DNA from 4 places in the Virgibacillus carmonensis genome. Region 2 is predicted to be linked to each of the others. Evidence: riboswitches for the same ligand, from Rfam matches in the RefSeq annotation. Region 2 holds a riboswitch; each other region holds the start of a gene.
What was found. A riboswitch is a leader RNA that binds a small molecule or an ion and turns the genes downstream of it on or off. The one in region 2 is predicted to bind S-adenosylmethionine.

Region 1 (4,216 bases), on a different contig from region 2:
TGAACGAGTGGATAATCCAGATCTAGTACTAGTTACTTATTTAGATTACTGACTAATCCCAGTTGGTGATGAGGTACTTTCAATGCTTGATCTAGATCGGCGATTAAATCTTCCACATGTTCCAGTCCAACAGAAAGTCTTAACAATCCATCGGTAATGCCTCTTTTTTCTCTTTCTTGCTTGGGCATTGCAGCATGAGACATTGTTGCTGGATAAGAAAGAATCGATTCGACCCCTCCAAGGCTTACGGCAAAAACAGGTAGTCGAATTTGTTCGACGAATACTTTAGCTGCAGCTTTATTTGGTAAACGGAAAGAAAGAACAGCACCAAAACCTCTAGAATGCCTAATATGGATTGAATGCCCTGGATGGAAAGTTAAACCAGGATAAAACACTTCTTCAATTAGCGGATGATTATGTAAATAAATAGCTATTTTATTTGCGGATTCGGATGACTGTTTTAGACGGGCGCCTAATGTTTTGATCCCTTGGATGAGGGTATAAGAATCCTGAGCCCCTAGTATGGATCCAAAGGAATTTTGAATAAATGCTAACTCCTCCCCAAGTTCCGTGTTCCTTGTCACTGCTAAACCGGCAATAACATCGCTATGGCCTGATAAAAATTTAGTGGCACTATGTAGCACGATATCAACTCCTAGTTCAAGCGGTTTTTGGTAGAGTGGAGTCATAAAGGTGTTGTCAAGAAAGGTTAAGCAATGATTAGCTTTAGCAACCTTTACTACGCCTTCAATATCTGTAATGTTTAAACACGGGTTAGATGGCGTTTCCATGTAAATCACCTTCGTATTTGGTTGGACTGCTCTAGCGGTTTCATTAAGATCTGTCATATTTACAAATGTGTGATCAATCTTGTACTTAGTTAACACTTCTGTTATAAAACGATACGTACCACCGTAAACATCCTCAGAAACTAGCACATGGTCGCCAGCAGAAAGTAGCATAAAAGCAGAAGAAATAGCTGCCATTCCAGATGCAAATGCTAACCCTTTAACACCACTTTCTAATTCGGCAATTGTTTGTTCCAATACTTGCCTTGTCGGATTTCCTGATCGACTATAATCAAATGGGCCAAAATGATCAAAGCTATCTTGGTGAAAAGTGGATGATAAATAAATAGGGACGTTTACTGCACCTGTTTTCTGTTCAACGTCCACATTTGATAATGCGTGAATTAATTTTGTTTCCAATTGATTCCTGTCAAAACTCATAGCCGGTCAACCTTCTTTCCTAAGGTTGAAAATACTTGTTTTAGTTCTTCTATTAAGTCTTCTGCTCGTTCAATTCCAACAGAAAAACGCAATAAGTGATCGTCTATTCCACGACGTATTCGTTCCTCTTGAGGAATTTCTGCGTGCGTCTGAGTTGAAGGGTAAGTAATAAAACTCTCTACTCCTCCAAGACTTTCTGCAAAAGTAATCAACTGCAGATTCTCTAAGAAGGGCTCCATCCAATCCCTTTCTTTTAGCCGAAAGGAAAGCATGCCACCCTTTCCTGGATATAAAACGTCAATAACACTAGGTTCACTTCTTAAATACCCCGCTATTTTCTTTGCATTCTCTTCATGTCGTTCAATCCGTAAAGCCAGTGTTTTCAACCCCCTGATTAATAGCCACGAATCAAAAGGGGGCAGTACCCCACCAGAAGCATTATGGTTTTCAGATAACCTCTCGCAGATTGCTCTTCCTTTAGCAATAACTAATCCAGCTAGCACATCATTGTGTCCACCGATGTATTTAGTTGCGCTATGAATTACGATATCGGCCCCGAGTTCCAGTGGTCGCTGCAGATAAGGGGTTAAAAAAGTATTGTCAACAATAAGTAAGAGGTTGTGTTTATCAGCAAGTGTTGCAAACTGCACGATATCGATTTCCTGCATTAATGGATTAGTTGGGGTTTCGATAAATAATGCCTTTGTACAATGTGTAATCAACTTCTCTGTTTCATGGATATCCGTAAACTCTGAATAAATTGTTTGTATATCATAGACATCTGAATAATGCTCAAGTAAACGGTATGTACCTCCATAAATATCTTCTGGAACAATTAATTCATCTCCTGTACGGAAAAGGGAAAGGGCTAACTGAATGGCAGCCATTCCGGAACTGCAGGCATACCCAGAATCACCAGTTTCCAAGTTTGCAATTCCTTCTTCCAAAATAGCTCGAGTTGGATTTTTTGTACGTGTATAGTCATATCCAGTAGACCTGCCAAGTCCTTGATGCTGGTATGCTGTTGACAAATATAGCGGTGGATTTACAGCACCTGTAGTCTCATCACTTTTATTACCTAATTGCACTAATCTGGTTTCTAAACTTTTAATAGTCATGTCATTCATCCTTTTCATATGAAATAAAAAAATTAAGGACCCTCTAGAAAGAAGAAGGTCCCTAATAACGAAAGCAATCTTCTCATCTACTAGGTAGGTAAAAACCTATTGGAATTAGCACCATGACCTAAATGGCTGGTTGCTGAGACATCGTCGGGCCAATCCCTCCGTCTCTCTTGATAAGAATAGTTATTTAATTTTACGAAAAGTTTAATTTCCAATACTTTAATATACATTGGAAAATAATGCAAGGGATAAATGGCTTTTTTTAAGAGCAAAAAAAGAAAAATTTCGGCGATGATCTGTCTAGCTCCAGCGCCTAGACACTCGAGACATAAGCAGTTCACTTACGCGCGAGGAAACCCATCCACACTGCACCGCTCTGCTTATGCTTGTCGTGTCCTTCAAGGGGCCCTGAGCTTTTTATAAAAATGAAAAAAACAAAATTCCTATATTTCACTCAAACAAAGTATAAAAACTTCTAAGTGATTAGGTTTAAAATAAATTTTTTTTACTATCAAAGAGAAGGCGAATACCGATTTTTTCTAAAAATCTTTTTATTCCCTGTTGACATTCAATGATAACAACTGTAGAGTTTGTAATAATTTAAAACTGAATATGCAATTTTCTTATCCAGAGAGGTGGAGGGACTGGCCCTTTGAAGCCTCAGCAACAGATTTTTAAATACTGTGCTAATTCCAGAAGTGAAAAACTTGGAGATAGGAAGAGTAACTAGCGATAGTGCCTACCTCTTCTTGTTTTTTTAGAAGGGGTTTTTAATTTGAAAGAATAGCTTTTATCTGGAGGGGTGTAGTATGAATAACGATACGGTCACATATAGTGATTTCCCTGGAGATCCTTTTCAAGAATGGGAACAAGACGATTTCACAAAAGGAGCATCTGGAATTCTAAGGTGGGCTTATGAATCATACGGGGATTCGATCGTTTATGCATGCAGTTTTGGTGCGGAGGGAGTTATATTAATTGATTTGATTTCCAAGGTGAAAAAGGATGCGAAAATTGTTTTTCTTGATACGGAGATTCATTTTAAGGAAACATATGAACTTATTGACAAAATAAAGAAAAAGTACTCTAAACTTTCTATTCAATTAAAAAAACCTGACATAACGCTGCAGGAACAGGCTGATGAGTACGGTTCAGCCTTATGGGCACGCGATCCTAACCAATGTTGTTTTATTCGAAAAATAAAGCCTCTTGAAGAAGCTTTAAGTGGAGCTCCAGCTTGGATTTCTGGCCTTCGAAGGGAACAGTCTCCTGCCCGTAAGAATACCAATTTTGTTAATAAGGATGAACGATTTAAATCCATCAAAGTTTGCCCATTAATTCATTGGACTTGGGGTGATGTTTGGGAATATATACGAGTAAACAACCTGCCATACAATGAATTGCACGATCAGGGATTCCCAAGTATTGGCTGTATACCATGTACGTCACCGGTATCAAATTCCGATGGTTCTCGTGCTGGTAGATGGGCTGGGGTTAATAAAACAGAGTGTGGACTTCATACCTCTAGTTGATGTTCTAATTAGATTCATCTTGATTGGAAATTGGAAGACTTTTAGATTAAATCCGAGTAAACTGATTTGCTTACAATGCATTATGTGAACAAGCTAAAAATAAGGTGGTGATTTATACCTGAAATATTTTTGATTAACCATTAAAAATATGTAAGCACGATATATTCAAAAAAATAATTTTGTGTGAGGTGAATATCTTTGCAGTTACAGGTAACAAACAGCCCTTTTAATCAAGAGCAAGCGGAGAACCTTAATCGTGTTCTGCCAACACTTACAGAGTCACAAAAAATTTGGTTGGGCGGGTATTTGTCTGCTCCCCAGGTTACGGAAT
Region 2 (4,216 bases):
ATAATACATCCTCTAAATTACTTCCATCAATAAATTCCATTGAATAAAATAGGTGATTTTTATAAGGGAAATGATGATACAGCTTTGGAATGCAAGGGTGATGAAGTGAATCAAGAATCGAGATTTCATTATGGTACAGTTGGTGGCCAGACTTACTATTATGTTTGCTTGGCCTCATTTGCTTTAATACGCAATTAGTTCCAGACGTTAGGTCTTCACAGAGGTAGGTGATGCCAAAGCTTCCCATCCCCAGTATTTTTATAATTTTATATCTTTCAGCCACAGTAGCCCGAGTGGGGTATGGACGATCAACTAAAAGGTGGTAAATTTTCTTTAACTGATGCAGGATAGCTATCATAGGCACCTCTTTACATTTCGTTAGTGGGCAATTCTACAAGATATCTTTTCAATATCAAGTATAAAACAAAAAGGAATATAAAACCAACAAGGCTTAACGTAAGAAAAGGATTCAATTCATTTATGAATTGAATCCTTTTCTTTGGAAGGCTGTACTATCCCCAAATTTCTTTTGCCACATCAACGACAAATTTCAATTTGGCCCATTGCTGTTCCTCAGTTAATTTATTACCGTGGTGGGTTGAAGCAAATCCACATTGTGGGCTTAGACATAATTGTTCAAGCGGCACGTATTGTGAAGCTTCTTTAATGCGTGCTTTAATTGTTTCTTTGTCTTCCAGTTCGCCATTTTTAGATGTAACGACACCTAGAACTACTTGTGCCCCGCCATTTGGAATATAGTCTAATGGTTTAAAATCTCCTGAACGTTCATCGTCATACTCCAAAAAGAAGCCATTTACTTTTTCTTTTGCTAACAATGTTGGTGCGATAAGTGCATAGCTTCCTTCAAACGCCCAAGTAGATTGATAGTTGCCACGACATAGATGCGTTGTCACGATTAAATCTTCAGGCTTGTTTTCCAAAGAACCATTGATCACACGTAATGCTAAATCGATTAATTGTTCCCTTGTGTACTTACCATCATTGAATGGAATATCGGGTGCGGAAAGCCCTGCAATGTAAACATCGTCTAATTGTAAATAACGTACACCAGCTTCGTAAAATGCCTCAATAGCATCTTGATATGCTTTTATAATATCATTCGCGTATTCTTCAATGTTTGGGTATATAAATTCGTCATGAATACCAACGTTAAATAATTGATTTGGACTTGGGATTGTTTGTTTCACAACCGCCCGACCGTTAACAATTTCATTTAATTCAACAAAGTCTTTTAAGTGAGGATGGTCTGGATTAAAGGAAATCTTTCCTGTGTTTCGTACGTTATATTTCTCTGTTTCCACCCCTTCAAATAAGTACCCCTGTTCAGGCACATATCCTTCAAATCCGTTTAAGTGCTCTAAGAAGTCTAAGTGGAACCACGTGCGCCTGAATTCACCGTCTGTTACAAGCTCTAAACCAATCTCTATTTGTTTATCAACGATCCGTTTAATTTCCTTCGTTTCAACCTCGTGTAATTGATTCGCGGTAATAGTACCTTCTTTAAATTCTGTTCTCGCTTTGTGTAGGTTGTCAGGCCGTAATAAACTCCCGACGTGATCTGCTCTGAATGGTGCTTTCGTTAGTGTGATTGACATAGTACATTCCTTCTTTCTTTTTATTTAAAATAAAAAACCTCTTCTTTTAATAAGAAGAGGTTTAGGCAACGTGATTATTACTCTTCTTATCTTCAAGCTTTACGCTTCTGGAATTGGCACAGTACTAAAAATAAAAATAAGTCTGCTGCCGAGGTATCTAAGGGCCAGTCCCTCCACCTCTCTGGATAAGAAAATTACATATTCAATTTAGATGTTAATAAACACAATACCTATATAACTATTAAATGTCAAGAGGGAATTTTCAATATTTTCAGATTGGACATTGGGAATAGATTGATAATATATGGTACTATAAACAAAATTAGAGTCAAGAAAACGAGGGGTGTTAATTATGAAATTAATTAACTATAAATTTAAAGGAAAACCAGGTGATTTTAGAATAGGTTGTTTAGTAGATAATAAGGTGGTTGATTTGCAGGAAAGTTATCGTGAATTGCTGATTTCTAAACAGGAAAAGGATGTTATCCATTCAATCGATAACCTTCTTCCAGCAGATCCTTCTTCATTTTTTTCAATGGGAATAAGTGCAATAGAGCGGGCAAAGGAGGCCTGCGAGTACAGTGTAATTCATGCCAGTAACGGTTTAATGTTTGATCGGGATGAAGTGAATTTGAGCACACCAATTCCGGTTCCTTCAAAAATCATTTGCGTTGGAAAGAATTATGCTGAACATGCGGCTGAGATGGAGAGTGATGTACCTGAGTTTCCTGTTCTTTTTGCGAAATTCAGCAATGCATTAATTGGCCCCGAAGATGACATTGAAAAGTCTACTTTTACAGAAAAGCTAGATTATGAAGTGGAGTTAGCAGTAGTAATTGGGAAAGAAGCGTCGCATGTCAGTAAAGGAGAAGCCTTTAACTATATTGCTGGGTATACAATTGCCAACGACATATCTGCTCGTGACTTACAAAAACGTACACCTCAATGGTTACAGGGTAAAACGCTTGATCGCAGTACACCGGTTGGACCAAGTGTGGTTACCACAGATGAAATTCCGGACCCGTCCAATTTATCTATTCGCTCATTTGTGAATGGGGAGGAACGTCAGAACTCAAATACAAGTCGGTTAATTTTTGATGTCCCATTCCTCATTCAATTTATTTCCGGTTTAATCACGCTAAAACCAGGAGATATTATTTTGACAGGTACGCCAAATGGGGTAGGTTTTGCAATGAATCCACCACAATTTTTACAAGATAGTGATGTCTTAACATTAGAAATAGAAAAGTTAGGAAAGCTTGAAAACAAAGTAATCAAAACGAAAATAAATACTGAAAATTCTCTATTGACTTGTTCCGATGATTCTGTATAATAAGGAGAAATTAATAAAATCGATGAAGAAAAGAGTAATTACAAAGGTCAGCAGAAGCGAGCCGGGGTGGTGAAAGCCGGTGCAGGACGTGTAATGAACCGCATTTTTGAGATGTTAGTTAAAACTGATCGGATCGCATCCGTTAAAAGCCCAAGCCGATTCTGCAAGACGCGGAATAATTAGAGTGGTACCGCGGATGTTCTAAACGTTCGTCTCTGTTAGATAGAGATGAGGGTTTTTTTATTTTAGGTTCTTTTAAAAAGGCAACGCCCGATTCCGCTTCGGGCCGTCGCTTTCCGCGGGCAACGCTTCAGCTGCTGTTTTTCTAAACAGGAGTCGACTGCCTGAAGCGAAAGTCAAACACCATGCTAGCGAAGGAAATACACGACGACCCCAGCGCAAGCCCGCGGATATGGAGCGGGATGTTAGGAACAATTTTTCACAAGGATTAAATAACAACAAAGCTTACGAAAAAAGCCTTATTTTATTAGAAAGTTATACTAATGACCTGCGCTCAGGCCATATTTAATTTAACGGGCTGCATGAGAGGAACGTGTCTAGATGGGGAAAAAACGTGTCGTCGTTAAAATTGGCAGTAGTTCTTTAACGAATATAAAAGGCGAAATTGATCACGAAAGACTAGTAGATCATATCGATGCTCTTGCTGCACTCAGGAAGGCAAATCATGAAGTAATACTAGTTTCTTCGGGTGCAGTTGCTGCTGGATTTACAAGGCTGGGCTACACTTCTATACCAAGTACCATCAAAAGAAAACAAGCAGCGGCAGCAGTCGGTCAAAGTCTATTAATCCAATCCTATATTGAAAAATTTAGAGATTTGGATATTGTTCCAGCACAGCTATTGTTAACACGAGATGACTTTTCCAACCCGGAACGATTCAGAAATGCCTTCTCCACCATCACCGAACTGTTAGACCGAGGAATTTTACCCATCATAAATGAAAATGACACAGTTGCCATTAATGAGTTAACTTTTGGTGATAATGATATGTTATCTGCCCTTGTAAGTGGTTATGTTCATGCTGATCAATTAATTATCTTAACGGATATAAATGGACTATTCGATGAGAATCCGCGGTTAAATCCGTTAGCAAAAAAAATTGATTACCTAGAGGATATTACGGAAGATATGATGGATGCAGCAGATGGTTCGGGTTCAACGTTTGGTACGGGTGGAATGAAATCAAAACTTCATGCTGCAAGAACAGCTATGTCACTAGGTGTACCAATCTTTATTGGTGATGGAA
Region 3 (4,216 bases), on a different contig from region 2:
ACTGATTTACCTGCTTCCACCACATTGTCCTCAGTCTTATCAAGCATTTCAAGCGCTTCACCATTTGTCATAATTACTGGTGTTATTGTGCTTTTCGCTTTTTCTCTAATAAAATTTAAATCAAAAGTTACGAGTGGGTCTCCAGTTTTAACCTGATCGCCTTGTTTTACATGCGCTTCGAAACCTTCTCCATCAAGAGAAACCGTTTCCAAACCGATGTGAATTAAAACCTCAATACCTGATTTGCTTTCAAGACCTACCGCATGTTTAGTTGGGAATATCTGTACAACTTTACCATCAAATGGTGCTACAACTTTTCCGTCACTTGGTTCTATTGCTAATCCATCACCCATCATCTTTTCAGAAAATGTTGGGTCTGGAACAGCATTAAGCTGCTTAATTTCACCACTAAGCGGTGCATATATGATTTCATTGTTACTCATAGTAAGTGCTCCCTCATTTCTATTTCTCTTTTAAACTTGTATATACATGTTTACTGAAATAGTATAACTTGTATATACATGTAATGCAAGGGCTTACATTCAACTGTTTAATTTAACCATTTATTTTGAAAACATTCACTACTGCTTACAATAATTTTTGGATTAGGGGATTTATCTTAGAATGGCAAAATCAATTATTATTAAATGCAAAAAGAGACTGCTAGTGAACAGCCTCTTCTATGTTCATTGCTGTATAAAGATTAAACGGTCATCATTTTCAGCAGGGTCGCCACGTCCGTCCGTGTTATTTGTTATAACATACAACCCTTTTTCTGTAGCCAGTACGTCACGGACACGACCCAGATTATCTATTAATAGTTTCACTTCATTACTGAAAGGATCAAATTCACGTACACCTTCTCCGCGTAAAGAAGCGAAATAAAATTCCCCATCTATATATGCCATACCTGAGGGAGCCCATGTTGATTCTCCTGAATGAACAACTGGCTCAATCATCCCTTCCCTTGATTGATCACCACGAATTATTGGCCATCCATAATTATTACCTTTTTGAATTCGGTTAATTTCATCATGAGCATTTGATCCATGTTCCATTGCATACAACGCCCCTTCTTCATCCCAGGCAAGTCCTTGTGGATTACGATGACCATACGTATATACATAGGAATTTTCAAACGGATTATCTTTCGGAATAGATCCATCTAAGTTCATTCGCAAAATTTTACCAGACAGGCTGTCCAGGACTTGAGCATTACTTTCTACAGTGGCATCACCAGTTGTAATATATACCTTGTCATCTGGTCCAATCGCGATTCTGCCACCTTGATGAAATTTCCCACCTGGAATCTTATCTAGCAATACTTCTATCTCCTTCCAATTGTTCGAAGCTTCTTTCATTTTAATGACACGTTGATAATATTCCCCATTTTCTTGGTATGAATAATAAGCAAAAGCCTCTTTTGTTTTTGTAAAATTCGCTGGCATAGCAATGCCTAATAAACCAGCTTCAGGCTGATTTGATATATTCTTTTCAAAGCTAACGGTTTTCTTCGATTGCTCTCCATTTTTTACAGTTACAATTGCCCCAGTTCGCTCACTGATATAAAACGTACCATTTGCAAGTTGTATTTCCCAGGGTTCGTCTAGATTTTGAGCAACCACCTTGCGTTGTTCATTAGGAGTCGGGGTTTTCACTTTATGTTTTTCAGAACATCCAACTAATAGGAAAAACAGACAAGACATTACTAAAAACATTCGCATATTGGAACACCTCTTATCAGACTTATTTGCTCCAGTTTATCGATAATCTAGATTGCTTTCAAATTAAACTTAAACTAAATTTAAATATTTTTTCAAATAACTGTTGACGGATGAACATTTTTAGATATATAATTGTCATTAAATTTAAATAACTCTTATCAAGAGTGGCGGAGGGAATAGGCCCTGTGATGCCCGGCAACCATCAAGCTAGATTTCTAGCCTTGAAAGGTGCTAAATCCTACAGGTCATTTATGATCTGGAAGATAAGGGGAGGATCGTCGTTACATAAACGCCCTCTTCTTAGGAAGGGGGATTTTTGTTTTCCCTCCTTTCTAACCTACCAGACCATTAATAATAGGCCAACTACAAAAGGAGGAATTATTAATGTCAAATTTCAATCTTCACAATCCAGAAACTGTACTACTGCATGGTGGTCAAGAGCCTGATCCAGCAACAGGATCTCGGGCTGTACCTATTTACCAAACAACTTCCTATTCATTTCGCGATACGGAACATGCACAAGACTTATTCGGATTAAAGGAGCCTGGGAACATTTATTCACGGATTGGCAACCCTACCGTTGATGTTTTCGAACAACGTGTTGCATTACTTGAGGATGGTGTTGCTGCAGTAGCGACTTCATCTGGAATGGCAGCAATAACACTCGCAATTTTAAATATTGCTGGTGCAGGTGATGAAATCATTGCCGATAGTAATTTATATGGTGGAACTTACAACCTGTTTGCTAATACGTTACCTCGATATGGAATTAACGTTAAGTTTGTCAATGCCACTAATCCTGGTGAGATCGAAGAAGCAATAACAGATAAAACGAAAGCTGTTTTTGGAGAAATTATCACCAATCCTAGCTTACATGTATTCGATGTTGAGGAAATTGCAGCGATTGCTCACAGTCACAACATTCCACTTATTATTGATAACACATTTGCAACGCCCTATATCACCAAGCCACTAACTTGGGGAGCTGATATAGTCGTCCATTCTGCTACAAAATGGATTGGAGGTCACGGTACCGCGATTGGCGGGATTGTTGTGGATGGCGGCCGTTTTAACTTTGATAATGAAAAATTCCCTGGATTTATTGAAGCCGATGAAAGTTACCACGGAATTCGCTACGTGGATATCGGCCCAGCAGCATTTGCAACAAAATTACGGGTGCAGCTATTGCGCGATATCGGGGCATGTTTGAGTCCACACAATGCGTTTTTACTTTTACAAGGTTTGGAAACATTGCATTTACGGATTGAAAGACATAACAAAAATGCCAAAGAAGTCGCCGACTTTTTGCAAAACCATCCAGCAGTTGAATGGGTTAACTATCCTGGACTAAAAGAACATCCATCTTATGAATTGGCAAAGAAATACTTTAAAAATGGTTATGGCTCTATCATAACGTTTGGGATTAAGGGTGGTCGCGCAGCAGGTACAAAATTGATCGACAACGTTACACTTTGGTCACACGTGGCAAATGTTGGAGATGCGAAATCACTCATTATTCACCCAGCTTCAACAACACACCAACAACTAAGTGCGGAAGACTTGGAAAAAAGTGGCGTTTCTGAAGAATTAATTCGACTTTCAATTGGTATTGAATCAACAGAAGATATTTTAACCGATTTAGATCAAGCTATTGCAAAAGCAACAAATGAAGACCTAACGATTCCTCTAACAACAGAAGACACTGTAAAATGGTTGGTCGGCTCACCTTTTAAAAGAGATCAGGGTGCTGTAAGTAAGAAAGTAATTGCATTTTTTGATTCTGGTGATCCTTCGAGCCATCTAAATAGAAGTGCAGAGCAACTACAGCAATTGGGCTTTTATATTGTACCAATTACTGAATCAGAACAGGAAAGTTCCTACAAACAACTAGCAGATATTCCGTTTGACATTGATGCAGTTTGGTTTAATGGAAAGGTTTTACCAACAACAATTGAACAACTCATTAATAAACAGGTGAAAATAGTTTGGGCTGAAGAGCCGGCAGTTTCCGATCAAGCATTAGAAAACGCTGAGGCAGCTGGAATTACCGTTATTTCTGGTAAAAACCCTTTTCATGAAACAATCCGTATAAGGGGAAATAGCCCATTAAATATACCTGTTGAAGTTTAAACGAAGGAGGGGTCATATGGAAATATTTCAGAAAACCTTTTCAACAACAGAAAATATATCCATTGGCCCACTCCCTCTAATTTCTGGTGAAGTAATCGATGACGTAACATTACAATATGAGCGTGTTGGGCCAATTGATGCACCGGTCATATTAGTATGTCATGCTCTAACAGGAAATCATATTACAGTCGGTACAACCGAATCACCAGGATGGTGGCATGGGTTAATTGGTAAGCAAAAGTACATTAATACAGAAAAGTTTCAAGTAATCACATTTAATGTACTCGGCGGTTGTGATGGCTCAACAGGACCCGGTTCCCTTAATCCCGGAACAGATGAAGTTTATCGAACAACTTTTCCTT
Region 4 (4,216 bases), on a different contig from region 2:
CTGTGGAATGAAACTGCCAGGATTTTCTGTTCGTAATTCCAATGCCTTTTTAATAGCTCCAGGCATTTTTTCTTCGCTTGGAACTAATACAACTTCCGCACCATAAGCTTTTAAAATATTTCTTCTTTCCATTGTGCTGTTATCAGGCATGATCATAATTGCCTGGTATCCTTTCGCAGCTGCGGCCATGGCGAGTCCAATCCCCGTATTCCCACTAGTCGGTTCAATAATCAGGCCACCTGGTTTCAATAATCCCGTTTCTTCTGCAACCCTGATCATATTTATCGCTGCGCGGTCCTTGACACTTCTGCTTGGGTTAAACATCTCAAGTTTAACAAAAACTTCTGCGGCATCATCCGGGACAAGCTTGTTCAACTTTACGATTGGTGTATCTCCCATCAACTCTGTTACATTATTTACAACTTTCATTCAAGACACCTTCCCAACTTAATTCCGAGTATTCCTCTCTATATGTTACTAATTAACTTCTGGTCTTTACAAACTATTTGTCTTGCTACTTTATTATGAGTGATATTAAGAAAAGCGCAAGCGCCTTGTAAGACACGACAAGCATAAGCAGAGCGGTGCAGTGTGAGTGCTTTGCTCGCCCGGAAGCGAACTGCTTATGTCTCGAGTGTCTAGGCGCTGGAGCTAGACAGACACGAAAAGCGTAAGCGCCTTGTAAGACACGACAAGCATAAGCAGAGGGGTGCAGTGTGAGTGCCTTGCTCGCGCGGAAGCGAACTGCTTATGTCTCGAGTGTCTAGGCGCTGGAGCTAGACAGACAATCGCCAAATTTTTATATTTTCTTTGATACTTGAAAAAAGCTTGTAGAAAAACCTTTTTTCTACAAGCTTTTTTTCAATGCCCAATTATGCTTTCGACCGATAGCTCAAATTATGTTCTTTTAGTGTTTCGTCTTTTCCAAATAAGAAATGCTTCTCCATATCAGGGGAGTATTTTGAATTAATTGTCTCAACGCCTACCGCTTCTGCCACTGCACGAAGCATTGCTGGTGATGCCCCACAACACAAGCCAATATAATTAATGCCGATATCCTTTGCCTCTTTTGCCCACTCTGCTAATTCATAGCGATTATGGTAAAGAGGGTCCAGTGCTGTCGGGAAGGTTGTTTCTAAAGGTAAATGACAGCTGCATCCTCCATCAGGCAGATTAAAGAATGTCGGGTTTTCTTCACTTGTGCGGTATGGAATAGGCAATCCACCCACATATCCACCAACATTTTTTCGTATGTCCGCGAGATATGGTTGCATCGTGTGAGGACCCCTGAAGCAATTCATGCCAACAACTAGCGCACCTTTTTCAGATAGGACTTTACAAGATTCATCGACAGTGTAGCCGTCTCGTAAAATATTTTCTCCCATTAAACCAAATGTAATGACTGCTGGTAAATCTTGTTTTTGAATTTCCTCTAAAGCGATAAGTGCTTCTTCATGGTAATAAAACGTTTCACCATTTATGAAATCAACTCCTTCTTCCTTACACCACTTCACCATTTCGGCAAATATATTTCTTACTTTGGTCTTAGATTCAGAGTCTTCTGGATCAAAAATATTCGTATTTGATATATTTCCAGCCACCAACGCTTCTTCTTTTGTATTTTCCTTGGCAACCTCTTTTGCGAGACGGATAGCATTTCTATTTAATGGCTCTAGTAACTCTTCTTTCCCAATGATACGCATTTTTTCCCTGTGGGCATTATATGTAAAAGCTAATACAACATCAGAACCAGCATTCATATAATCCCTGTATGCTTGTTTAAGCGCTTCAGGGTTATCCAGCGCCACCTCGGGAACAAAGGAACCAGCTTGTAAATATCCCCTTCGTTCCAATTCGAATAAATACCCTTCCCCACAAATAACAGTACCTTCTCTTAAACGTTCTTCCAAACTACGCTTCATTTCTTTTCCTCCTCGTATACTTTCATTAGCCAAAAATAAAACCCCTTCTTATATAAGAAGAGGTTTAGGCACGTGGCTAGTTACTCTTCTTATCTCCAAGCTTTACACTTCTGGAATTAGCACAGTATTTAAAAAACCTGTTGCTGAGGTTTCAAAGGGCCAGTCCCTCCACCTCTCTGGATAAGAAAATTACATTATTTAATTATTAATTAGGTTACATGTGTTGCTATTGAATGTCAAGTATAGATTTATAATATTTCGAAATAACTCAGTAAATTCTTTTAGACTACGAAATTATAGAGGCCAGCTATACTCCATTGCCTGTCGGTGAGAAAACTAAACTTGAATCTCCTCTATAACCGATTCCAATTCACTAATAGATGCTTCCACTATTCTTTCATACAGGCGCAAAATAGACTCTCCATAGTCGTCTCCCGGGACGGCCCATTTACCATTTAGGGCCTGCCATGTTGGTGCGCTCCCCCGTTGAACTAGATCAAAACGCGGATCAATCAATGGATACTTATCAGGCAATGATTCCGTAGAAGCATAGGCAAACAGGTGTTGAATGTGTGCAAGAGCTCCATCTCTTGGGGTGGCAAAACTAGCACCTTGATTATCAGGTCCCGTAGCACCAATCCCAGCATAATTATTCTGCCCAGATTCAACGACACCTGTAAAACGGAAGTAGTCGGTTTCATGCAAGGCTTGTGCGAAAGCAATATCTCCTTTAATACCATAATACTCCCCGAATTCTAAATAATATCTTCCTAATGCGGGCGCATTTGGATTAATAGCATGCACATAACGATTTAACTGTTCTGGAGATAAAAGAATTGGGCCTGAAATTGGATATCCTGAAATAATAGTTTCTTCCTGATCCCGGTCTTCAACAATAAAAGCATTTTCAATCCCTGCTTCTTTAACTCTTGCTAAACGTTCCTCTGCATTTTTCCTGTTCTCAAAAGCTCCAGCTTGAACACGATACCAAGTTTCACCAGTTATATTGGTTGGGTCGACAAACGCAGGGATCCCCTTGGTATCAAGATAATTAACCCGATTGTCTGCATTTTCCCTTTCCTTAAAAGATCCTGCAATGACATGATAGGTCGTTACCATAGTAGTTTCCTCAAGAATATAAGCGTCGCCTATTCCCGCTTCCTTAACCTCCGTCAATCGCTGTTCCGCATTAGCTCGATTTTCGAAAGCACCAGCCTGTACACGGTACCAAGTATCACCAGATACAGTGATTTCACCAAAGAAAGCAGATATCCCCTTGGAATCAAGGTAAGCCACCCGTTCTTCAGCGTTCGCTTGTTCTTGAAAGGATCCAGCAATCAATTTATACAGTACATCCGATGATACTTTTTCCAGATTAAAGGCACGCTCCAGACCATTTACATGCCCCCGGGCTACTTTTTGTCGATAGGAGGGGTCGGCCAATTTCGTTGCATTGCCTGCATTATCAATAAAACCATTTTCCGTTAATAAGGCTGGCATTATCGATTCTCGCAATACATGAAAGTTAGCCTGTTTTTGCCCCCTATCCGTTAATTCATTAACAGCAGTAATTTCACTGTGCAAGATATCCTGATACTGCGCTGTCAGGGATGAATCAGATAACCCAATATAAATATAATCCTCATATCCTTGCGCAGAACCATTGAAGGCATTGCAATGAATCGACAAAAAATAGTCCGCATTCCATGCATTGGCTTCATTTGTGCGTTCTGCTAAACTTACGGAAGTATCTGTTGTACGGCTCATATTCACCTCAACATCTTTATATTCGTTGTTCAGCAGATCACGGATACGTAAGGCAATATCTAGTACAATATTCTTTTCCTTTAAACCTTGTCCGCTAGCGCCTGGATCAGAACCACCATGACCTGGATCTAAATAAATTTTAACCATTAAATTCCCTTCTCTCTAATTATTTGCCACGGATTTGTAAAAACTACTGAGTACTTGGCAAATTAGTACTCTATTTATTCTATGATTCGAGGAGAAAACCCGCTGGGGCAGCTGTGCTTAAAAACCTGAAAACAGGTGATTGTCCAAGTTTATGTTCTAGTCAGGAGATTCATAGAGTTTAGTTTAGAGGTAGAAAAATAATCAATCAAACCTATTAATTATTAATGCCTGCCACCTGAATATACTCAGGTGGCAGGCATGGTAGAAAAAATATCTATTCTGTCAACAACGGATAATATCCTTCTTCATTATGTGTTTCTCTTCCTACAAGTGGTGGGTTAAACACACACACCATGCGCATTTGCGTTCTTGCCCTGAGT

Region 1: another riboswitch for S-adenosylmethionine. It lies ahead of AC3G7N_RS10550 (methionine biosynthesis PLP-dependent protein); the one in region 2 lies ahead of AC3G7N_RS14750 (5-methyltetrahydropteroyltriglutamate--homocysteine S-methyltransferase).
Region 3: another riboswitch for S-adenosylmethionine. It lies ahead of AC3G7N_RS10030 (PLP-dependent aspartate aminotransferase family protein); the one in region 2 lies ahead of AC3G7N_RS14750 (5-methyltetrahydropteroyltriglutamate--homocysteine S-methyltransferase).
Region 4: another riboswitch for S-adenosylmethionine. It lies ahead of AC3G7N_RS15095 (homocysteine S-methyltransferase family protein); the one in region 2 lies ahead of AC3G7N_RS14750 (5-methyltetrahydropteroyltriglutamate--homocysteine S-methyltransferase).

Annotation. Positions count from the first base shown of each region.
Region 1 covers NZ_JBYQFJ010000011.1:7,719-11,934, forward strand. The annotation lists gene metC (cystathionine beta-lyase) at 33-1,229, opposite strand; gene AC3G7N_RS10550 (methionine biosynthesis PLP-dependent protein) at 1,226-2,347, opposite strand; SAM riboswitch class I at 2,427-2,533, opposite strand; SAM riboswitch class I at 2,974-3,073, shown strand; gene AC3G7N_RS10555 (phosphoadenylyl-sulfate reductase) at 3,163-3,885, shown strand; gene AC3G7N_RS10560 (assimilatory sulfite reductase (NADPH) flavoprotein subunit) at 4,084-4,216, shown strand, end outside.
Region 2 covers NZ_JBYQFJ010000020.1:27,987-32,202, reverse strand. The annotation lists gene AC3G7N_RS14755 (serine/threonine protein kinase) at 1-358, opposite strand, end outside; gene AC3G7N_RS14750 (5-methyltetrahydropteroyltriglutamate--homocysteine S-methyltransferase) at 513-1,616, opposite strand; SAM riboswitch class I at 1,700-1,808, opposite strand; gene AC3G7N_RS14745 (fumarylacetoacetate hydrolase family protein) at 1,969-2,949, shown strand; T-box leader at 2,963-3,169, shown strand; partial or broken gene proB (glutamate 5-kinase) at 3,511-4,216, shown strand, end outside.
Region 3 covers NZ_JBYQFJ010000010.1:54,339-58,554, forward strand. The annotation lists gene treP (PTS system trehalose-specific EIIBC component) at 1-443, opposite strand, end outside; gene AC3G7N_RS10025 (PQQ-dependent sugar dehydrogenase) at 687-1,724, opposite strand; SAM riboswitch class I at 1,877-1,994, shown strand; gene AC3G7N_RS10030 (PLP-dependent aspartate aminotransferase family protein) at 2,109-3,854, shown strand; gene metX (homoserine O-acetyltransferase MetX) at 3,871-4,216, shown strand, end outside.
Region 4 covers NZ_JBYQFJ010000021.1:26,217-30,432, reverse strand. The annotation lists gene cysK (cysteine synthase A) at 1-429, opposite strand, end outside; gene AC3G7N_RS15095 (homocysteine S-methyltransferase family protein) at 873-1,922, opposite strand; SAM riboswitch class I at 2,009-2,109, opposite strand; partial or broken gene AC3G7N_RS15090 (SPOR domain-containing protein) at 2,259-3,023, opposite strand; partial or broken gene AC3G7N_RS15085 (N-acetylmuramoyl-L-alanine amidase) at 3,048-3,836, opposite strand; gene AC3G7N_RS15080 (ectoine synthase) at 4,111-4,216, opposite strand, start outside.